DNA from 3 places in the Pseudomonas sp. H2_D02 genome. Region 3 is predicted to be linked to each of the others. Evidence: predicted binding sites of a transcription regulator. Region 3 holds the regulator's gene; each other region holds the start of a gene.
What was found. The regulator FliA, encoded in region 3, starts transcription of late flagellar genes. The targets are predictions, from matches to a motif close to CTAAAGTTTNNNNNNNNNNNGCCGNTAA.
Positions count from the first base shown of each region.

Region 1: the regulator FliA is predicted to act here: its motif matches at 5,020-5,047, upstream of AB4N42_RS01085 (methyl-accepting chemotaxis protein).
Region 2: the regulator FliA is predicted to act here: its motif matches at 3,909-3,936, upstream of AB4N42_RS04095 (methyl-accepting chemotaxis protein).

Region 1 is NZ_CP162816.1:240,360-248,188, reverse strand. Features, by position in the region: gene AB4N42_RS01100 (DUF3999 domain-containing protein) at 1-1,194, shown strand, start outside; gene AB4N42_RS01095 (class 1 fructose-bisphosphatase) at 1,317-2,327, shown strand; gene AB4N42_RS01090 (DUF924 family protein) at 2,331-2,927, shown strand; gene AB4N42_RS01085 (methyl-accepting chemotaxis protein) at 3,050-4,942, opposite strand; gene AB4N42_RS01080 (hypothetical protein) at 5,227-5,481, shown strand; gene AB4N42_RS01075 (lipocalin family protein) at 5,525-6,094, shown strand; gene AB4N42_RS01070 (formimidoylglutamate deiminase) at 6,231-7,595, opposite strand; gene hutC (histidine utilization repressor) at 7,741-7,829, shown strand, end outside.
Region 2 is NZ_CP162816.1:912,329-920,157, reverse strand. Features, by position in the region: gene AB4N42_RS04105 (YifB family Mg chelatase-like AAA ATPase) at 1-229, shown strand, start outside; gene AB4N42_RS04100 (aldose 1-epimerase family protein) at 236-1,450, opposite strand; gene AB4N42_RS04095 (methyl-accepting chemotaxis protein) at 1,824-3,800, opposite strand; gene AB4N42_RS04090 (LysR substrate-binding domain-containing protein) at 3,986-4,906, opposite strand; gene AB4N42_RS04085 (hypothetical protein) at 4,940-5,065, opposite strand; gene AB4N42_RS04080 (NorM family multidrug efflux MATE transporter) at 5,064-6,458, shown strand; gene AB4N42_RS04075 (putative bifunctional diguanylate cyclase/phosphodiesterase) at 6,569-7,829, opposite strand, start outside.
Region 3 is NZ_CP162816.1:2,470,301-2,478,129, forward strand. Features, by position in the region: gene flhA (flagellar biosynthesis protein FlhA) at 303-2,432, shown strand; gene flhF (flagellar biosynthesis protein FlhF) at 2,444-3,793, shown strand; gene fleN (flagellar synthesis regulator FleN) at 3,910-4,740, shown strand; gene fliA (RNA polymerase sigma factor FliA) at 4,737-5,480, shown strand; gene AB4N42_RS11520 (chemotaxis response regulator CheY) at 5,648-6,019, shown strand; gene AB4N42_RS11525 (protein phosphatase CheZ) at 6,038-6,823, shown strand; partial or broken gene AB4N42_RS11530 (chemotaxis protein CheA) at 6,852-7,829, shown strand, end outside.

The sequences.
Region 1 (7,829 bases), 2.2 Mb from region 3:
GACCTGAGTGACGTGCGGGTGTTCAACGCCGCCGGCCAGGCCCAGGCCTATGCATTGGTGCGCGAATCGGCCCAGAGCCGGGAGAATCGCACCCTGACCGATGTGAAGTGGTTTCCGCTGTATAACGCTGCTGACGACAGTGAACGCGCGCCCAGCGTACGTGTGCAATCGAACGCCAACGGCACGCTGGTGGAAGTCCAGCCGTCCAGTCGGCTCGAAGCCGGGGAAGAGGAATTGCGTGGCTGGCTGCTCGACGCCAGCGCGATCAAGGCGCCGCTGCAACAGTTGATCCTGGACTGGACCAGCGAGCGCGACGGTTTCCAGCGCTTCACCATCGAGGCCAGTGACGACTTGCAGCACTGGCAGGCGTGGGGCGAAGGCCAGGTCGCGCGGCTGACATTCGCCGATGAGCGGGTCGAGCAGCACGAAGTGAGCCTGCCCGGACAATCGGCGCGGTACTTGCGATTGCTGTGGGATTCGCCGTCCTCGGCGCCGGTGCTGACCTCGGCCCAACTGCAAAGCGCCAGCCGCGAAAGCCTGCCGCTGCCGTTGGTCTGGTCGCAGCCGTTGGCGGGCACCACGACGAAGGCCGGTGAATATACCTGGCAATTGCCGATGGGGCTGAACATCGAGCAAGTCCAGGTGGAACTGAGCCAGGCCAACAGCCTGGCGCCGGTGACCCTGGCCGGTCGCCGCGAAAGCAGCCATCCGTGGCAGCCGATGGGCGGTGGCTTGCTCTATCGCCTGACCCAGAATGGTCAGGATGTGCAGCAAAACCAGTTGCAGTTGTCCGGCCAGACCGTGCAGCAATTGAAACTGACCGTGGACGAGCGTGGCGGCGGCCTGGGCACCGAGGCCCCGGCCCTGCGTTTTGCCGTGCGCCCGACCCAAGTGGTGTTCCTGGCGCGCGGCGACGCGCCCTACAACCTGGCACTGGGCAGTGGGACGGCGAAGGCGGCCAGCTTGCCGTTGACCACGCTGATCCCGGATTACAAGCCGTCGCGCCTGGCGACGCTGGGTACTGCAACGGTCAACGGAACGGCGACCTCGACGCCAGCGGTTGAAGCGCCGCCGGTGGCTGTGAGTACCAACTGGAAGAAGATCGGCCTGTGGGCGGTGTTGCTGCTCAGCGTGGTGTTCCTCGGTGCGATGGCGTTCAGCCTGCTGCGCAAGCCGCCGGTCAAATCCCCGTAAGAGCAGGTTGGGCAGGCCCGGATATGAACTCAATCCTCCATATCCCGTCTCATAGGAGGAATTAAGTCCCGACTCGCGCTAAACTGCGCGGGTTTTCCGCCCCCTATTCTTCGGAGCCGTCCATGTCCCGCGTTACCTTGAGTCGCTATTTGATTGAGCAGACCCGCAGCAACAATACCCCTGCCGATCTGCGCTTTTTGATCGAAGTGGTGGCGCGTGCATGCAAGGAGATCAGCCACGCCGTGTCCAAGGGCGCGCTGGGCGGTGTCCTGGGCAGCATGGGCACCGAAAACGTGCAGGGCGAAGTGCAGAAGAAGCTCGACGTGCTCTCCAACGAAATCCTGCTGGAAGCCAACGAATGGGGCGGTCACCTGGCCGGCATGGCGTCCGAGGAAATGGACAATGCCTACCAGATCCCGGGCAAGTATCCGAAAGGCGCCTACCTGTTGGTATTCGACCCACTGGACGGTTCGTCGAACATCGACATCAACGCACCGGTCGGCACGATCTTCTCGGTACTGCGTTGCCCGAACGAGTACCTGAGCCAGAACGAAGCCCTGAATGAAAAGGCTTTCCTGCAGCCCGGCACCGAGCAAGTTGCCGCCGGCTATGCCATCTACGGCCCGCAGACCATGCTGGTGCTGACCCTTGGCGACGGCGTCAAGGGCTTCACCCTGGACCGCGAGATGGGCAGTTTCGTACTCACCCACGAAGACATCACCATTCCTGAAACCACCCAGGAATTCGCTATCAACATGTCCAACCAGCGTCACTGGGAAGCCCCGGTACAACGCTACGTCAGCGAGTTGCTGGCCGGTGAAGAAGGCCCGCTGAAAAAGAACTACAACATGCGTTGGGTGGCTGCGATGGTCGCCGATGTACACCGCATCCTGACCCGTGGCGGTCTGTTCATGTACCCACGCGACAGCCGCGAGCCGTCCAAGCCGGGCAAGCTGCGCCTGATGTACGAAGCCAACCCGATGTCGTTCCTGGTGGAGCAGGCAGGCGGCGCTTCCACCGACGGCCACCAGCGTATCCTCGACATCAAGCCGGAAGGCCTGCACCAGCGCGTTGCAGTGTTCCTCGGCTCGAAGGAAGAAGTGGCGCGCGCCACGGCTTATCACAAGGAGTAAATCATGGCCGAGCCCTGGCAGCCGTTGCTTGATTGGTGGTTTGGCACAGCCGAAAAACCAGATGAGATCGCGGCTGACAAGGGCAAGCTGTGGTTTGGCAAAGGCCATGATCGCCAGGCGCGAGAGCGCTTCGGCGATCTGGCCGAGCAAGCACTGGCCGGCGGATTGACCGATTGGGCGCAACGCCCGGAAGGTTGGCTGGCCCTGGTGCTGCTACTGGATCAACTGCCGCGGATGATCTTTCGCAACACGCCTGAAAGCTTCTCCGGCGACCTGCGTGCCCAAGCGCTGGTGGCCCAGGGATTGGCGGCGGGTTTCGACCGGCAACTTCGGCCGATCCAGCGTGTATTCATCTACCTCGTCCTCGAACACTGCGAAAACCTCGCGGTGCAGAACGAAGCCGTGTCGCGGTTCATCGAACTGGTCCGGGAACAGCCCGAGGCGCAGCGGGCGGTGTTTGAAGACAACCTGGACTATGCCGAACGGCATCAGAAGATCATTGCCCGGTTCGGGCGCTTTCCCCATCGCAATGCGGTGTTGGGGCGCGAGTCTACGGCGGATGAGCTGGAGTTTTTGAGCAGGCCTGGGTCCAGGTTCTGAATTTTCTGCGAGGCTGATACCGTCTTCGCGAGCAAGCCCGCTCCCACAGTTGATCAGGTTTCCCTGACGGAACGCGGTCAACTGTGGGAGCGAGCCTGCTCGCGAAAGGGCCCTTGAGAGCACTAGATCCGGAAACTACCCACCAACTGCTTCAACCGCGCCGCCTGCTGCTCCAGGTCGGAACAGGCGCGTAAGGTGGCTTGCAGGTTTTCCACACCTTCCTGGTTCAGGGTGTTGATCTCGTTGATGTCGACGTTGATCGATTCCACCACGGCGGTCTGCTCTTCGGTGGCGGTGGCCACGGATTGATTCATGCCGTCGATCTCGCCGATGCGCTGGGTCACGCTGCCCAGGCGTTCGCCCGCCTGGTTGGCGATGCTGACGCTGCCTTCGCTCTGGCGTTGGCTGTCGGTCATGGTCAACACCGCTTCCCGGGCGCCGACCTGCAGTTCTTCGATCATCTTCTGCACTTGCTGCGCTGAATCCTGGGTGCGGTGGGCCAGGTTGCGCACCTCGTCGGCGACGACCGCGAAGCCGCGACCGGCTTCACCGGCCCGGGCCGCTTCGATGGCGGCGTTGAGGGCGAGCAGGTTGGTCTGCTGGGAAATGCTGGTGATCACCTCGAGAATCTGGCCGATATTCACCGTGTTGCTGTTCAGCGTTTCGATGTTGCCGCACGAATCGCTGATCTTGGCCGACAGCTGCTGCATCGCCGTGATGGTTTTATCCACCACTTGCTGGCCATCTTCGGCCAGGTTGCGGGCCTCGCTGGAGTGCTGCGAGGCAAGGGCGGCGTTCTGGGCGATTTCCTGGGCGGCGGCGCCGAGCTGGTTGATGGCCGCGGCGACGCTGCTGGTGCGCGAGGCCTGCTGGTCGGAGTTGAACATCGACGAGTTGGAGGCGCTGACGACACGCAGGGCGACTTCATTGACCTGGCCGGTTGCCGAGGCTACTTCGCGGATCGAGGTGTGGATACGCTCGACGAAGCGGTTGAACGAGGTGCCCAGCGCGCCGAATTCGTCATGGCCGTGGATGGTCAGGCGGCGGGTCAGGTCGCCTTCGCCTTCGGCGATGTCGTGCATGGCGCGGCCCATGGTCAGCAGCGGTTGCATCAGCACGCGGATCAGCATGCCCAGCAGCGCGATGATGAACACCACGGCAATGGCCATGGCAATCAGCGCCGAGGTGCGGAATTCGCTGAGCATCGCCAGGGCTGTGTCTTTATCAAGCACCAGCGCCACGTACCAGTTGGCACCGGGGACGCCGTTGACCTGGGTGAAAGAGATAAATTGGGTTTTGCCGTCGAGGTCGACTTCTTTAACGCCCGGACTGATTTGAGGCGCACCGTTGGGATAGGCCTCGGTGAGGGTCTTGAGCACGCGCTTGCTGTCAGGATGCACGAGGATCTTGCCGTCGGCGCTGACGATGAACGCGTGACCGTGGCCGCCGAAGTTCAGCGAGTTGATGATGGCGCTGACGCTCGACAGATCGATGTCCGCCCCGGCCACGCCGATCATCTGGTTCTGGCGCTGTACCGGCGTGGCAACGGTGATCACCAGTTTGCCCGACGAAGCGGCGATGTAGGGTTCGGTGACGATGGTCTGCTGGGCGCTGTTGGCGGCCTTGTACCAGCCACGGGCACGCGGGTCGTAATCGGCGGCACGATTGCCGGCCGGTACCGAAAACATCACGCCGTCGGTGCCGCCGAAATAGCTGAGCTGGAAATTGCTGGTGTAGGCCGGCAGGCCCACGGCGCGTTTCAGGCTGTCGGCAGCGCTGCCGTCGATAGCGATTTGCTGGGCCAGCGATTGCAGCAATTGGATTCGGCCTTCGACCCAGGTCTGGATGTTACGGCTGGTCAGGCTGCCGAGTTCCTGCATGGACGTCTCGGTGCTGGTGTTGAGGCTTTGTCGTTGGCGGTAGTCGTTGAACAGGATGAAACAGGCGAATGCGACGGCCACCACAAGGGCGGCAGCCAACAGGATTTTGTGGCTGAATTTCATGTTTCTGGTCATTAAGAACGCTACCGCGAGGGGACGGGTCAAAAAGGGGAGTCAATTTGCCATAACGCAGGATTTTGCGCTGTTACTTTTTATCGGCCCGCAAGCCCGGCTCATCAGGCTCCGGGGCCGCTATCCCGACGAAAGGCACGACCCCGTCACACTCTGGCTGATTCATCGGTGAAACACCTTTGCGCAGCCAATAAATACTGGGGTAGTCGGGGAACCAGATAGGGGTTTTCTCTTCTAAGGTTCAGGTTGGCACCCTGCCACCTCCCTTCCGTTCCAGGAGTTACACCATGTCGCTGCGTTCTATCGCCCTGCTGTTTATGTGCGTCGTGTTGACCGCATGCAGCAAGGTCAACCAGGAAAACTATTCGAAGCTGTCGGCCGGGATGCCCAAGGCCGAGGTCGAGACGTTGCTGGGAAAACCGACTGACTGTTCGGGCGCGCTCGGCATGTCCAGCTGCACCTGGGGCGACCAGAAAAGCTTTATCAGCGTGCAGTACGCCGGTGACAAAGTGTTGATGTTTTCCGGCCAAGGCCTGAAGTAACCTGGAGTAAACCGGGGCCAAGCGCCCACGGGAGAAAAAAATAATGATGCGGTTAGTTTTTGTGCTTTTGGCTGGCCTGGTATTGGCCGGCTGTGCCACTTCTGGCGTAGACCCGTTGGCGCCCAAGACTGTCAACAGTGTCAATCTCAAGCGTTACCAAGGGACCTGGTACGAGCTGGCCCGCCTGCCGATGTATTTCCAGCGCAACTGCGCGCAATCGGAAGCCCATTACACCCTCAAGCCCGACGGCAACGTGGATGTGTTCAACCGCTGCCTGACTTCCGACTGGAAATGGGAAGAAGCCAGGGGCACCGCTTACCCGCAGGTGCCGGGCAAGACCGACAAGCTCTGGGTCGAATTCGATACCTGGTTCTCGAAAGTCCTGCCGGGCGTGGCCAAGGGTGAGTATTGGGTGCTGTACGTCAGCGATGACTACAAGACCGCCATTGTTGGTGACCCGAGCCGTCGCTACATGTGGCTGCTGTCCCGCACGCCAACGGTCAAGGTCGATGTACGCGAAGAGCTGCTGAGCAAGGCGCGGCAGCAAGGGTATGACACGACGCGGTTGGTCTGGCGTGCGTCGGACCGGCAGATGGCCAAGACTTCGGACTGAGAGCCACCCGAAAACCCATGTGGGAGCGAGCTTGCTCGCGATAGCGGACTTTCAATCAACATCTATGTTGAAGGTAAAGGCCTCATCGCGAGCAAGCTCGCTCCCACATTGGTATTTCCACATTGATTTTTTGGGCTCAGCCCAGCAGTTCTCGCAGTACCTGGGTAAACGCCCGGGCGCTTTCTTCCTCGCCGGCATGGTGTCCGTCGCGCACTTGCCACTTGCCGGCAACCATCACATCCCGCACCTGGCGATCGCCGCCGGCAAACAGCCAACGGTTCAGGATGCCGTCGCCATTGGCCGTGGCCAGGTACGGATCGTTGCCATCGAGCACCAGCCAATCGGCACGCTTGCCGACCTCGAATGCTCCGATGGGTTGGCCCAACGCCTGGGCGCCACCTTCCAACGCTGCGTCATACAGGGTACGTCCCACCATCGGCTGATCCGTTCGGTACAACCGGTTGCGGCGCTGGTCTCGCAGCCGCTGGCCATATTCCAGCCAGCGCAACTCTTCGACCACGCTCAGCGACACATGGCTATCGGACCCGATACCCATCCGCCCACCTTGGGCGAGGAAGTCCACGGCGGGAAAAATCCCGTCGCCCAGATTGGCTTCGGTGGTCAGGCACAGGCCGGCAATCGCCCGGCTCTTGGCCATCAGGCTGACTTCCTGCGGATTGGCGTGGGTGGCATGGACCAGGCACCAGCGTTGATCCACCTCGGCATTTTCGTACAGCCATTGCAGCGGACGCACGCCGCTCCAGCTCAGGCAGTCGTCTACTTCCTTTTGCTGTTCGGCGATGTGGATGTGCACCGGGCAATCACGGTCGCTGGCGGCCAGCACGTCATGGATCTGCCCCGGTGTCACGGCGCGCAGCGAGTGGAAGCACAAGCCCAGCGCCTGGGATGGCTGCCCGGCCAGGATCGGTTGCAAGCGTGACTGGAGCTTCAGATAGTTTTCAGTGCTGTTGATGAACCGGCGCTGTCCGTCATTGGGCGCCTGGCCGCCGAAGCCGGAATGGCTGTAGAGCACCGGCAGCAAGGTCAAGCCAATGCCCGCGGCACTGGCGGCCTGACTGATACGCAGGGCCAGTTCGGCCGGGTCGGCGTAAGGCGTGCCGTCGATGTCATGGTGTACGTAATGGAATTCGGCAACCGAGGTATAGCCGGCCTTGAGCATTTCGATGTAGAGCTGCCGGGCGATGATGCCAAGCTGGTCGGGGCTGATCTTTCCGACGAGGCGATACATCAGGTCGCGCCAGGTCCAGAAACTGTCATTGGGATTGCCCGCCACTTCCGCCAGCCCGGCCATGGCTCGCTGGAACGCATGGGAATGCAGGTTCGGCATGCCCGGCAACAGCGGACCGCCAAGCCGTTCGGCGCCGTCTGCGTGGGAATCGGCCTGGACATGGGTCAGGACGCCCTCGGCGTCGACCTCAAGACGTACATCGTTGGCCCATCCATTAGGCAGTAGCGCACGCTCGGCAAAGAAGGCGGACATCGGTTGAACCTCGTTGCGTGTAATTTGTATATACATATACAGACGTTTGCCTGCCCGGTAAACTCCGGCAAGCTAGTCATCAACATTCGCAGAACAGGAATACGCCGTGCCGACTCCGCCTGCCAAACCGCCGCTGGCCGCACACATGGGTGACAGTCCGGCGCCCTTGTACGCCCGCGTCAAACAGATGATCACCCAGCAGATCGACAGTGGAAACTGGCCGCCCCATTACCG
Region 2 (7,829 bases), 1.6 Mb from region 3:
AGGTTGCGCCAATGCATTCCTGGACCTGCCGGGCTTGCGCCAGCATTGCAAACTCTCCACCGCCGACGAAGCCTGGCTGGAAACCGCCTGCGAACGACTGACCCTGTCGTTGCGAGCCGCTCATCGCCTGCTCAAGGTCGCCCGGACCCTGGCCGACCTTGAGCATGTGCAGCGGATCAGCCGGGAACACCTGGCCGAAGCGCTGCAGTATCGGCCGACCACGGCCTGAAACAGCTTATGGTTTGCTCAGGTCCACCAACGGCGCATCCCGCACTTCGGTTTTGCGATCGCCCTGGATGTCGTCGATGCGCTTGAGGGCCTTGTCCACCGCCGCCTTGTCCGCCAACAGGCTGTAGTGGATCTGGAACTGCTTGCGCTCTTTCGGGGCGATGGTCGGCACCAGCCCCAGCGGGCGCTGGTAGTGGCGGTTGTAGGAAAAGCTGGTGCCCGGCTCAAGCCCGGTCACGTAGCCCTGGCCTTGGGTATCGGTATTTTTCCACAGGGAAAACACCGGGAGCGTGGCCGTGTTGAAGCCCACCGAGACGCCAAGGCTGCCGGCCTTGTTGTGCAGCACCGTCAACGTGTCGCCCTTGGCATCGCCGTAAGGCACGACGTTGTAGACGGTTTCGTCGTAATCCTTGGTGGGGGCTCGATAGGTTGTCCAATCTTTCAGGTCGCCCTTGGCCTTGTCATTGAATGGCGAGACTTGCTTGACCGGCGCTGCGAAACGCGCGCCCTGTTCCAGGAAGGGGGTGCTGAAATTGCTGTGGTAGAGCGCCTGGTATTCCTTCGGGTAATCGCCGTTGTTGGTCAGCGTGTCGTTGAGCGCGAAGGTCACGCTGCCAGGCTCGGTGACCAGTTCGGTCTGGACCGAGAAATCGACTTTCTTGAACGCCTGCTCCTTCAACTCGCCTCGCAGGGTGATGGCGTAGGGCGGTTTTTCATCGATGTGCAGGGTGACCTTATTGGCTGGAATATTGGCAGCGCGACCATGCAGGGTCAGCAGCTCGCCGTTGTCCATGCCCGGATGGCCAACCCATTCGTAGCCACAGCGCGTGACGAGTTCATTGAAACCTTCCAGCCAGCCCAGGCCGCCGCGGCCGTTGAGTTCGATGAAGGCTGGATTGACCACTTCCTTGACTGGCGAATCCCAACCCATGCGCACATTGCCGACAGAAGCCTGCAGCACGTTCATGCCTCGGGTCGGGACGACCGAGAGCTTCAGGGCGCCGTTGTCGATGTCGACGATGCTGACGCCTTCCTGCCGACCGCCGTGCAGGGTGCGCATCGTCACGGAGAACGGCTTGCCGGTTTTCACGCCTAGCTGTTCGCTGGTGATTTTCCAGGGCTGGGCAGCTTTATCGGTGTCCAACAGGACGTAATCCCAAGCCAGGGCATGGGAGGCAGCGCCCAGGGCGCCAAGGGTAACGAGGAGTTTGAACGGAGTCATGGACGTGACCTTTTATTGGAGTTGTGCGGTTTTTATAGACTTGAAGAAACGTTTCAGCAAGCTTAAAAACAGCAATTTCCTTAAAAAGTAAAGTTCACACGAATGGAGCTTCTGTGGGAGCGGGCATGCTCGCGAAGGCGGTGGGTCAGTGGGCAGGGATGTGGCTGGAAAGCCGCTTTCGCGAGCAAGCCCGCTCCCACACTAATTCCGGGGCGGCCGCCAGAAGATGTTCGCCGCAAACTCCCTCGTGGGAGCGGGCTTGCTCGCGAAAGCGGTGGGTCAGCGAGTAGAGAAGTGGCTGGAACGCCACCTTCGCGAGCAGGCTCCCCCACACTGATCTCAGGGGAGCTTGCTCGCGCTGGTTGCAGAGGCTTCAGCGGAACCGATCAACCTCTTTGCGCAGGTCTTGCGCCAGGGTTTCCAGTTCCTTGGCGGTGATCGCCAGGTTCGAAACCACTTCCCGTTGCTCGCTGTTGGCCATGGCAATGCTTTGCAGGTTGCTGCTGAGCAACGTCGCGGTGCTGCTCTGCTCCTGGGTGGCGGTGGTGATCGCCGCGAATTGCTGGCCGGCGGAGCGGCTTTGCTCATCGATACGCGCCAGGGCCGAGGCGACGTTGGCGTTGCGCGACAGGCCTTCCTGCATCAACAGGTTGCCCTGTTCCATGGTGCTGATGGCGTTGCCGGTTTCCTGCTGGATGCTCTGGATCATCCCTGAAATTTCATCGGTCGCCTGCCGAGTGCGGGAGGCCAGGCTGCGCACTTCATCGGCCACCACGGCGAAACCACGGCCCTGCTCACCCGCGCGGGCAGCTTCAATGGCGGCGTTCAGGGCCAGCAGGTTGGTTTGCTCGGCGATGGAAGTAATGACGCCAACGATGCCGCCGATTTCCTGGGAACGCTGGCCCAGGGTGTTGATGACCGTGGCCGTGCTGTTCAACGCGCCAGCTATCTGCTCCAGCGACGATGAAGCCTCGTCCATCGACGTGCGACCGATCTTGGTTTGCTGGGCGTTTTCCTGGGCCAGGCGCTGGGTATTGCCCATGTTGTCGGCAATGTCCAAGGACGTGGCGCTGAACTCTTCAACCGCGCCCGCCATGCTGGTGATTTCACCGGACTGCTGCTCCATCCCCTCATACGCGCCGCTGGACAAGCCGGACAGCGCCTGGGCGCGACTGTTGACCTCCTGAGAGGCTTTGCGGATGTGCTCGACCATGGTCGACAAGGCCTGGCTCATCTGGTTGAAGGCACGGGCCAGTTGGCCGATTTCATCATGGCTCGACACGTTCAGGCGCACGCTCAAGTCGCCGGCGCCCAGCGCTTCGGCCTGGCGCACCAGATCCCCGAGCGGCGCCAGTTTGCTGCGCAACAACCACATCGCCGAGCCGACCGCCAACAACATCGCCAGCAGGCTGCCAATTGCCAGTTGCGTGCCGACGCTCCAGGTCACGGCACGAATCTCGGCTTTTGGCATGCTCGCCACGACCGCCCACGGCCCACCTTCAAACGGCACGGCAACGCTGTAGAAATCTTCCGCGGTGTCTTCCCAGAACGCACCTTTGCCTGGTTTCTTGACCAGGTCGGTGATGGTCGCGGTGGCCTTGTCCAGCGCCTGCACGCCCGCTGGCGGCACCAGCCATTTGTTTTGCTCGTCCAGCAACGCCAAGGAGCCGGTCTGGCCGATACGGAAGCGCTTGAGGTTTTCGAACTGGGCGTTCTGCGCATCGGTGTAGTCGAAGCCTACGTACAACACGGCGATGATCTTGCCGCCGCTGTCGCGCACAGGCGTGTACTGGGACATGTAGTAGCGTCCGAACAGCAAGGCACGGCCGATGTAGCTTTGGCCCGCCATGACCGGGCCATAAGCCGGGCCGGCGCGGTCAAGCACGGTGCCGATCGCGCGCGTGCCGTCCTGCTTGGTCAACGAGGTGCTGATGCGGATGAAGTCGTCGCCGCTGCGCACGAACACCGTGGCCACCCCGGCGGTCATCGTCTTGAAGTCGTCCACTTCCTTGAAGTTGTTGTTCAACACTTCGCCGCCCAGGCTCAAGCCCGGCGTCTGCACGCCCGCCACCGTCACGGGTTGGTCCGCATGCACGCTCAAGCCCGCGCTGAAGCGCTTTTCGAACAGACCGGCCAACCGCTGGGTGCTCTCGCGCAAGGTGCTGTGGAACGTGTTGAGCTGGTCGGCCATCAGGCGCGCTTCGCTGGCCAGATGCTCTTCACGGGTGGACAGGTTGGCAGTGTCCAACGAACGCAGGGCGAAGACGGTACTGCCGGAAATCACGACCGCCAATATCACGGCTAGGGCAAGGCCAAGCTGTGAGGCGATTCGGGCACGGGGTTGAGACATGACGGCTCCTGGCCGAGAGACCGGATCGTCCTGATCACGTCGCACGCTCGGCATCTTATTCGTTAAGGTATGAATTGGCCCTTTCTGAACGAAGGTTCTATGTCCACGGATTCGGCAGCAAACCCTAATACTTGAGCGATCCGGAAGGATAAATGCCAAACAACCGGCGCCAAGGCTTCAGCGATTCAGCCCAGGCGCTCCACGTCGGGTAGCTGCATGGCCTTGACCTCGCCCTGGAGAAAATCGCTGAGCCGACGCAAGCGCTCACCGCCCGACCGGGTTTTCGGCCAGACCAGATAGTAGTGCTCGCCGCTGGCGACCGCCGTCGGCCATGGCAGGCTCAAGCGCCCCTGGGCGACGTCTTCGGCCACCATCAACAGGTCGCCCATGGACACGCCATAACCACGGGCCGCCGCGATCATGCCCAGTTCCAACGTGTCGAAGACCTGGCCGCCCTTGAGCGAGACCTTGTCGGCCAGGCCCATGCGCTGCAACCAATTGCGCCAGTCCCGACGATCCGGCGTGGGGTGCAGCAGCTCCGCACTGGCCAGGCGCGCCACGTCCCAAGGCTGATCGTTCAACAGGTTCGGTGCGCCCACCGGGATCAATTCCTCGGGGAACAACAAACTGGCCTCCCAATCCCCAGGGAAATGCCCGTTACCCAGCAGTACCGCGCAATCGAAGGGTTCGGTGTTGAAATCCACCGAGTCGATGTCCATCCAGGCACTGGTCAATTGCACCTCGTTGCCAGGCTGCAGATGCCGGAAACGACTCAACCGTGCCAGCAACCAGCGCATGGTCAGGGTCGATGGCGCCTTCATGCGCAAGATGCCGTCATCACCGTGCAACGTATGGCAAGCCCGCTCAAGGGCCATGAAGCCTTCCCGCACGCCCGGCAGCAGCAGGCGCGCCGCTTCGGTCAACTGCAGGTTGCGGCCGCTGCGCTGGAACAGCCGGCAGGCAAAATGATCTTCGAGCGTGCGGATGTGTCGGCTCACCGCACTCTGGGTAATCGACAGCTCTTCGGCGGCCCGGGTAAACGAGCTGTATCTCGCCGCCGCTTCGAATGCCCGCAATGCATAAAGAGGAGGAAGACGACGAGACATTGGGAAAGCTCCTATAGCGATTTTCGAACCCTATCAGAAGATCGTTCCATCATGAGTTTTAATCATGCCAGCAATCGGATTTATCCTTTTGTGCAAACCACGGCGAGCGCCGAGAATCAACGCTTTACTGCCTTGTTGAACATGGAGCGTGATGATCATGCAGCATCCAGCGCGTACCGAACTCTGGGCCATCCTGCGGCTGGCGGGGCCGTTGATAGCTTCGCAGTTGGCGCACATGCTGATGGTCCTCACCGACACCGTGATGATGGCGCGCCTGAGCCCGGAAGCCCTCGCCGGCGGGGGCCTCGGGGCCGCGACTTATTCATTCGTCTCGATTTTCTGCATCGGCGTGATCGCGGCGGTGGGCACCCTGGTCGCGATCCGCCAGGGCGCGGGCGACATCGAAGGCGCCACCCGGCTGACCCAGGCCGGTTTGTGGTTGGCCTGGCTGATGGCGCTGATGGCGGGCCTGCTGTTATGGAACCTCAAGCCGGTGCTGTTGATGTTCGGCCAGACCGAAACCAATGTGTTGTCCGCTGGACAGTTCCTGCTGGCGCTGCCGTTCGCCCTGCCCGGCTACCTCAGTTTCATGGCCCTGCGCGGTTTCACCAGCGCCATTGGCAGGGCCACGCCGGTCATGGTGATCAGCCTCGGCGGCACGGTGGCCAACTTCCTGCTCAATTACGCACTCATTACCGGCATGTTCGGCTTGCCGAAACTCGGCTTGATGGGGATCGGCCTGGTGACGGCCATCGTCGCCAACAGCATGGCCCTGGCGCTGGCGTGGCACATCCACCGGCACCCGGCCTACCGGGCCTATCCATTGCTCGCTGGCCTGTCACGGCCCAATCGCCAGTACCTCAAGGAATTGTGGCGCCTCGGCCTGCCGATTGGCGGCACCTACGCGGTGGAAGTCGGGCTGTTCGCCTTCGCCGCCCTCTGCATGGGCACCATGGGCAGCACGCCACTGGCGGCCCATCAGATCGCGCTGCAAATCGTCTCGGTGGCGTTCATGGTGCCGGCGGGCATGTCGTACGCCATCACCATGCGCATCGGCCAGCACTACGGCGCCGGCCAACTGCCAATGGCGCGACTGGCCGGGCGAGTCGGGATTGGCTTCGGCGCGGCGGCGATGCTGGCGTTCGCCATGGTGTTCTGGTTGTTGCCTCACCAACTGATCGGCTTGTTCCTGGACCATAACGACCCGGCGTTCCGCGAAGTGATCAACCTGGCAGTGAGCCTGCTGGCCGTGGCGGCCTGGTTCGAACTGTTCGACGGCACGCAAACCATTGCCATGGGTTGTATCCGCGGATTGAAAGACGCCAAGACTACGTTCCTGGTGGGGCTGGGTTGCTATTGGCTAATTGGCGCGCCAGCCGCGTGGTGGATGGCGTTCCATTTGCACTGGGGGCCAACTGGCGTCTGGTGGGGCCTGGCCCTCGGGCTGGCCTGCGCGGCGGTGAGCCTGACGCTGGCGTTCGAATGGAAGATGAAGCGGATGATTCGCCGTGAGCCGGGGCAGCCCGGTTTCGAAGCCATCCCGGCCAAATGAAACCATCCCCTGTGGGAGCGAGCTTGCTCGCGATGGCGATAGTTCAGTCACATCGATTTTGACTGACACACCGCTATCGCGAGCAAGCTCGCTCCCACAAGGGAAAGGAGTCAGACCACGATTTCGTGCGTGGACTGCTGATCCCCCCCGAACGTCAGGTATTCCACCAACTCCCCCAGCGGCAACGGCTTGCTGATCAGGAACCCCTGCACCTGATCGCAACCGAAGCCACGCAGCAGGTCCAGTTGTTCAGCGGTTTCCACACCTTCGGCGACCACTTCCAGGTTGAGGTTATGGGCCAGGTTGATCATCGCGTGCACCAGTTTGCGGTTCTCTTCGCGCTGCTCCATGCCGCCGACGAAGCTCTTGTCGATCTTGAGCAAGGCGATCGGCAGGCTGTTGAGGTGTACGAACGATGAGAACCCGGTGCCGAAGTCGTCCAGGGAAAACCGTACCCCCAGGCGCCCCAGCGCATCCATGGTCTGCTTGACCAGTTCGCTGCGGCGCATGACGGCGGTTTCGGTGAGTTCGAACTCCAGCCACTGGGCCTCGACGCCCCGCTCGGCGATCAATCGACTCAGGGTCGGCAGCAGTTGGCTGTCCTGGAACTGCCGGAATGACAGGTTGATCGCCATGTGCAGCGGCGCCAGCCCGCGTTCGCGCAGATCCTGCATATCCCGCAGTGCCCGGGAAATCACCCAGTAACCCAACGGCACGATCAAGCCGCTCTGCTCGGCCAGCGGCACGAATTCACTCGGTGGCAGCAGGCCACGCTCGCCGTGACGCCAGCGCACCAGCGCTTCGAGGCCGACGATATGGCCGCCATCAAGGTTCAACCGGGGCTGGTAGTGCAACTCCAGTTCATCGCGACGCAGCGCCCGGCGCAGTTCGCTTTCCAAGTCGGCGAGGCTGCGGGCATTGCGATTGATGCGTTCATTGAAGATATGAAACGTGCAGCCTTGTGTGCTCTTGGCTTGCTGCATGGCGATGTGGGCGTGCCACATCAAGGGATCGGCACCGGCCTGGGCGCGGGCATGGGCGATACCCAGGCTGCAACCGATCAACAGGCTTTCGCCATCCACCCAGTAGGGTTCGGCCATGGCCTCGGTGATGCGTTCGGCCATCCACTCCGCGCGCTGCGGCGCACGGCGGGTGTCGATCAGCAGGGCGAACTCGTCGCTGCCCAGCCGCGCCAGTTGATCACCGGCCTCAAGCGAGCCCTTGAGCCGCGAGACCACTTGCAGGATCAGCCGATCACCGGCCTGATGCCCCAACGCGTCGTTGGCGTGACGAAAATTATCGAGGTCCAGGTGACCAAGCGCCAGGCCACGACCTTCGTTTTCAGCCAGGCGCGCCGCCAGCAGGGTCTGG
Region 3 (7,829 bases):
GCTTGCTCCCGCTGGGCCGCGAAGCGGCCCCTTAAGCCGCGAGATGCAGAGCATCAGGCACTCCGCACCCGCCGGTTTACGACTGCTTCGCAGCCGAGCGGGAGCAAGCTCCCTCGCCACAGATACATCATTTTTCTCGAGCGGACCGCAGGACCGCGTGGGTGCAGGCTCTCCCACAGGGCTGGATGTACGTCAAGCCGCTCTATTTCAGCCTCTCGCAAAAGTTGGAAAGCTTCTTGCAATACCCCGCCTGCGCCCCTCTCGGGCGTCAAAAGTTTGCTTCACAGGAACGGGGAATATTGGTGGATCGCTCTCAGTTACTCAGCACCGCGCGCAGCAACGTCGTAGACCTCAGCCGGGGTAATCTGGGCGTGCCGCTGTTGCTGCTGGTCATGCTCGCCATGATGATGCTGCCGGTGCCGCCGTTCCTGCTGGACGTGTTCTTCACGTTCAACATCGCCTTGTCGATCGTGGTCCTGCTGGTCTGCGTATACGCCCTGCGGCCGCTGGATTTCGCCGTCTTCCCGACCATCCTGCTGGTGGCGACACTGTTGCGCCTGGCGCTCAACGTGGCGTCCACCCGGGTGGTGATGATTCATGGCCAAGAAGGCCACGCCGCCGCCGGTAAGGTGATCCAGGCCTTCGGTGAGGTGGTGATCGGCGGTAACTACGTGGTCGGTATCGTGGTTTTTGCGATCTTGATGATCATCAACTTCGTCGTGGTGACCAAGGGCGCCGGGCGGATTTCCGAGGTGAGCGCACGTTTCACCCTCGATGCGATGCCCGGCAAGCAAATGGCGATCGACGCCGACCTCAACGCTGGCCTCATCGACCAGGGCCAGGCCAAGCTGCGACGCTTGGAAGTGGCCCAGGAAGCCGAGTTCTACGGTTCCATGGACGGTGCCAGCAAATTCGTGCGCGGTGACGCCATCGCCGGCCTGTTGATTCTGTTCATCAACCTGATCGGCGGCATGGCCGTCGGCATCTTCCAACATGGCATGACCTTCGGCGATGCCGGCAAGGTTTACGCCTTGTTGACCATCGGTGACGGTTTGGTGGCGCAATTGCCATCACTGCTGTTATCCACAGCCGCTGCGATCATGGTGACCCGTGCTTCGGGCTCCGAAGACATGGGCAAGCAGATCAGTCGCCAAATGTTCGCCTCGCCCAAGGCCCTGGCTGTTGCCGCCGGCCTGATGGCGGTGATGGGCCTGGTGCCTGGCATGCCGCATTTTTCCTTCCTGAGCATGGCGGCCCTGGCGGCTGGCGGTGCCTACCTGTTCTGGAAAAAGCAGAATGTGCAAAAGGTCCAGGCGTTGGAAGAGGTCAAGCGCCAGCAGGAACTGCTGCCATCGCCGGCTCGCGCCATGGAAACCAAGGAGCTGGGCTGGGACGACGTGACGCCGATCGACATGATTGGCCTGGAAGTCGGCTACCGCCTGATTCCATTGGTCGACCGCAACCAGGGTGGTCAACTGCTGGCGCGGATCAAGGGCGTGCGCAAGAAGCTGTCCCAGGACCTGGGCTTCCTGATGCCGACCGTGCACATCCGCGACAACCTCGACTTGGCGCCGAGCGCCTATCGCCTGACGCTCATGGGCGTGATCCTGGCCGAAGCCGAGATCTACCCGGACCGCGAGCTGGCGATCAACCCAGGTCAGGTCTACGGTTCGCTCAACGGTATTACCGCCAAGGATCCGGCTTTCGGCCTGGAAGCGGTGTGGATCGAAATCAGCCAGCGCGCCCAGGCCCAGTCCCTCGGCTATACCGTGGTGGACGCCAGCACGGTGGTGGCGACCCACTTGAACCAGATTCTGTACAAGCACTCCAGCGAGCTGATCGGTCACGAAGAAGTCCAGCAACTCCTGCAAGTACTGGCCAAAGGCTCGCCGAAGCTGGCTGAAGAGCTGGTGCCGGGCGTGGTTTCGCTGTCGCAATTGCTCAAGGTGTTGCAGGCGCTGTTGGCAGAACAGGTACCGGTGCGCGACATCCGCAGCATCGCCGAAGCGATCGCCAACAACGCTTCGAAGAGTCAAGATACCGCCGCCCTGGTGGCTGCGGTGCGGGTCGGCGTATCCCGTGCAATCGTCCAAAGCATTGTAGGCACTGAGTCTGAGCTGCCTGTGATCACTCTGGAACCAAGGTTGGAACAGATATTGCTCAATAGTCTGCAGAAGGCAGGACAAGGCTCGGAAGAGGGTGTCCTGCTGGAGCCAAGCATGGCCGAGAAGCTGCAACGCTCGTTGATCGACGCAGCCCAGCGGCAAGAGATGCAAGGCCAACCGGTGATCCTGCTGGTGGCCGGTCCGATTCGCGCGATGCTCTCGCGATTCGGGCGCCTCGCGGTCCCGGGGCTGCATGTGCTGGCGTACCAGGAAATACCGGATAACAAGCAAGTGACCATCGTTGCGACAGTAGGGCCCAACGGCTGAGGTAGTGGTTTATGCAAGTGAAGCGTTTTTTCGCCGCCGATATGCGTCAGGCCATGAAGCTGGTACGTGACGAGCTGGGCGCTGAAGCAGCCATCATTGGCAATCGCCGGATCGCTGGCGGTGTCGAGCTGACGGCTGCGCTGGATTACAAATTGTCGGCGCTGGCCCCGCGCGTTCCGAACATGGAACTCGAGGATGAGCTGCGCAAGACCCAGTCGCGTATCGCCAGCGCCCAGGCCGAATTGAGCCTGCGCAGCAGCGAAGGCGCGGCGAGCGCTGGCACCAATCGTCAATTGTTCGCCGGCCAGCCATTGACCGCAGGCCTGCCGCTGACCGCCGCCGAACCGCTGGTCGAGGCCACGCCGGCCGAGCCGCGTCGCCCGGAGCCGGCGCCTGCTGCGCCTGCCCGCGGTGTCGACCCGCGCGCCTTCGACTCGATGCGCTTCGAACTCAACAGCCTGCGTGAGCTGATGGAAGTCCAGCTCGGCTCGCTGGCCTGGAACCAACTGCAAGGCAGCCGTCCAGCCCAGGCCAACCTGTGGCGTCGCCTGCAACGCATTGGCTTGTCCGGCCCGTTGGCGCGCGATCTGCTGGCGCTGATCAACGGCATCGAAGAGCCTCGCCAGGCCTGGCGCATGCTGCTGGCGCACCTGGCGCGGATGATCGCCACGCCGGAAGTCGAGCCACTGGAGGAGGGCGGAGTGATCGCCATGGTCGGCCCGGCCGGCATGGGCAAGACCACCACCCTGGCCAAGCTCGCGGCCCGTTATGTCCTCAAGTACGGCGCGCAGAGTATCGCCCTGGTGAGCATGGACAGTTTCCGCATCGGCGCCCAGGAACAACTCAAGACCCTGGGTCGGATCCTCAATGTGTCGGTGACCCATGTGGACCCGGGCCAATCCCTGGCCCAGGCGCTGGAGCCGCTGATGCGCAAGCGCGTCGTGCTGATCGACACCGCCGGCCTGCAAGCCAGCGATCCGGCCCTGCGCATGCAGCTGGAAAGCCTGGCCGGACGTGGCATCAAGTCAAAAAATTATCTCGTGTTGGCAACCACCAGCCAGAAACAGGTTCTAACCGCCGCATACCACAGCTACAAACGCTGCGGGCTGGCCGGCTGCATCCTGACTAAGCTGGACGAAACGGCAAGCCTGGGCGAGGTGTTGAGCCTGGCGATCGGTCATGAACTACCGGTGGCCTACCTGACCGACGGGCCGCGGATCCCGGATGATTTGCATCTGCCGCGCCGTCATCAACTGGTCAGTCGTGCCGTGAGTGTGCAAATGCAGGAAGAACCCAGCGAAGAAGCCATGGCTGACATGTTCGCTGATATCTACCACAGCCCGACCAAGCAGGTTGGCTGAGGTATTCATGAATATTTTTTGTACCTACATCGATGGTCTGCCATGCATTGTTCCATATGTGAACGCGCAGCCAGTAATGTGGCCTCCGTCTAAGTAAGACAAGGTAAAGAACGAACATGGGCAGCATGCATCCCGTACAGGTGATCGCGGTGACCGGCGGCAAAGGTGGCGTCGGCAAGACTAACGTGTCAGTGAACTTGTCCCTGGCCCTGGCAGAGCTAGGCCGACGGGTCATGTTGCTGGACGCCGACCTGGGCCTGGCGAACGTCGACGTGCTGCTGGGGCTGACACCCAAGCGCACCCTGGCGGACGTGATCGAAGGCCGCTGTGAACTGCGCGACGTGCTCCTGCAGGGGCCCGGCGGGATTCGCATCGTGCCGGCCGCTTCCGGCACCCAGAGCATGGTGCACCTGACCCCGGCCCAGCACGCCGGCCTGATCCAGGCTTTCAGCGACATCGGCGACAACCTCGATGTGCTGGTGATCGACACGGCTGCCGGCATCGGTGACTCGGTGGTCAGTTTTGTCCGCGCCGCCCAGGAAGTCCTGCTGGTGGTCTGCGACGAACCGACGTCCATCACCGACGCCTACGCCCTGATCAAGCTGCTTAACCGCGACTATGGCATGAACCGGTTCCGCGTCCTGGCCAACATGGCCCAGAGCCCGCAGGAAGGACGCAACCTGTTCGCCAAGTTGACAAAGGTCACGGATCGCTTCCTGGACGTCGCCCTACAATACGTCGGCGCAGTGCCTTACGACGAAAGCGTACGCAAGGCCGTCCAGAAGCAACGTGCCGTATATGAAGCCTTTCCACGTTCCAAATGCGCGCTGGCGTTCAAGGCGATCGCCCAGAAGGTCGATACCTGGCCACTGCCCGCCAACCCACGCGGGCATCTGGAATTTTTCGTCGAGCGTCTTGTGCAACAAACAGCAGGGCCCGTGTTATGACAGCCAGCGGTTACAACCATCTCTACAAAAAATCGGCACGGGACGCCCAGTACGAATTGATCGAGCGTTACGCGCCATTGGTCAAGCGCATCGCCTATCACTTGCTGGCACGCTTGCCGGCCAGTGTCCAGGTCGAAGACCTGATCCAGGCGGGCATGATTGGCCTGCTGGAAGTGGCGAACAAATACGACGCCAGCAAAGGCGCCAGCTTCGAGACCTATGCCGGTATCCGCATTCGCGGCGCCATGCTCGATGAAGTCCGCAAGGGCGATTGGGCACCGCGTTCAGTGCACCGCAATACCCGTATGGTCAGTGACGCGATTCGCGCGATTGAAGCTAAAACCGGGCGTGACGCTAAAGATCATGAGGTTGCGGCCGAACTCCAATTGAGTCTCGACGATTATTACGGGATTTTGAACGATACCTTGGGCAGTCGCCTGTTCAGTTTCGACGACCTGTTGCAGGACGGCGAACACGAAGGGCTGCATGAGGATGGCGCAAGTGCTCACATGGAGCCATCGCGCGACCTGGAAGATGAACGCTTCCAGAGTGCGTTGGCGGAAGCGATTGCCAATTTGCCGGAGCGTGAGCGACTGGTCTTGGCGCTGTACTACGACGAAGAGCTGAACCTCAAGGAAATCGGTGAGGTCCTGGGGGTCAGCGAATCGCGGGTCAGCCAGTTACACAGCCAGTGCGCGGCCCGTTTGCGGGGGCGTTTGGGGGAGTGGCGAGCACGCTGACAGGCGGTGCGGAGATGCTGCGAGCGGGGCAGGCATGGCAAGTGCCACGCCAGTCTCCATCCGTTGTGCTCCAGACCGTTGTCGAGTGTTGTGCCGGATTGATTGAAATGGCGCGTTCAGGTGCTGGGCGCGTTTAAGACTGCTTGGAGGTCGAATTGGACAAGAACATGAAAATCCTCATCGTTGATGACTTCTCAACGATGCGGCGGATCATAAAAAACCTGTTGCGTGACCTTGGGTTCACCAACACGGTCGAGGCCGACGATGGCACCACTGCCATTCCGGTTCTCAACAGCGGGAGCATCGACTTTCTGGTGACTGACTGGAACATGCCTGGCATGACCGGTATCGACTTGCTGCGCCATGTGCGCGCCGACGAAAAACTCAAGCACCTCCCGGTGCTGATGGTGACTGCCGAAGCCAAGCGCGAGCAGATCATCGAAGCGGCCCAGGCCGGTGTAAACGGCTATGTGGTCAAACCCTTCACGGCCCAGGCGTTGAAAGAGAAGATCGAAAAAATCTTCGAACGCATCGGTTAACGGCGCCACGGGGGAGCTATGGACAACGAATCTTCAATGGGCGATTTCGAATCGACCCTGAAAAAACATGCCCGCGAACTGGTCGACAGCCTTGAAAAGGGCCGCTTCGGCGATGCGGTTCAAATGATTCATGAGCTCAACCAGACCCGGGATCGTGGTCTGTACCAGGAAGTCGGCAAGCTCACCCGTGAACTGCACAGCGCGATCGTCAATTTCCAGATCGATCCGAACATGCCGCAGGCCGAGGAAGTCTCGCAGATTACCGACGCAACCGAGCGCCTTGGCTATGTGGTCAAGCTGACCGAAGCCGCGGCCAACCGCACCATGGACCTGGTGGAAAGCGCAACGCCCCTGGTCAACGGCCTGAGCGAGGAAGCCCAGGCGTTGAGCACCGATTGGGGACGGTTCATGCGTCGCGAAGTCGGCGCCGAGGAATTTCGGGAGCTGGCCCGGCGGGTCGACGGTTTCCTGACACGCAGCAGCGCCGAGAACCGCGCCGTGGCAAGCAACCTCAACGACATTCTGTTGGCCCAGGATTACCAGGACCTCACCGGTCAGGTCATCAAGCGCGTGACCCAACTGGTCACCGAAGTGGAAAGCAATCTGCTCAAGCTGGTGTTGATGGCTAGCCAGGTCGACCGCTTTGCCGACATCGAACACGACCGTGAAGCGATGCTTGCTGAAAAAGATCCACAAAAACATCTCTCTCAGGGTGAAGGTCCGCAGATTCATGCCGATAAAAGAGAAGACGTTGTGTCCGGTCAGGACGATGTGGACGATTTGCTGTCCAGCCTTGGATTTTGATTTAGCCCTATTTTAGGAGCAGCCATTAATGAGCTTCGGCGCCGATGAAGAGATCCTTCAGGATTTCCTGGTTGAGGCCGGCGAGATTCTAGAGCAACTGTCCGAACAGCTGGTCGAGCTGGAAAGCCGACCTGATGATGCGGATCTGCTCAATGCAATTTTTCGCGGTTTCCACACTGTAAAAGGAGGCGCCGGCTTCCTCCAGCTCAATGAGCTGGTGGAGTGCTGCCACATTGCCGAGAACGTGTTCGACATCCTGCGCAAGGGTGAGCGTCGCGTCGACTCGGAACTGATGGACGTGGTGCTCGAAGCGCTGGATGCGGTCAACAGCATGTTCAGCGAAGTGCGCGAGCGCTCGCCGATCACCCCGGCCACACCCGAGCTGCTCGCCGCGCTGTCGCGCCTGGCCGAGCCGCAGTCGGCTGACGAAGCCGCGCCGGTGGCCGAGCCTGTTGTGGAAGAGCCGGTCGCCGAGGAATCGGGCGACATCACCGACCATGAATTCGAATCGCTGCTGGACTCGCTGAACGCCGTCAAGGCCGAAGCCGAGGCGCCAGCCGCACCTGCTGCGCCAGCCGCCGACGGCGCTGCCAGCGATGAAATTACCGACGATGAGTTCGAGTCGCTGCTTGACCAGTTGCACGGCAAGGGCCAGTTCGCCCCCGATGCGGTCGCAGCGCCGGCTGGCCCCGGCTGCGCCAAAGGCAGCGGGGGATAACTCCGACATTACCGACGACGAATTCGAGGCCTTGCTCGACCAGTTGCACGGCAAGGGCAACTTTGCCGTCGATGCGCTGGATTCGGCCATCGCCTCCGCGCCAAGCCCGGCCAAGCCAGCGGCCGCGGCAGCGGGCAGTGACCTGATCAGCGACCACGAATTCGAATCGCTGCTCGATGAGCTGCATGGCAAGGGCAAGTTCAGCGAAGTCGGCAAGGCTACCGCCGCGCCCGCCGCTGCAACCACCGCCGCCGCGACAGCCGCACCCGCCGCGAAGGCGGCGCCCAA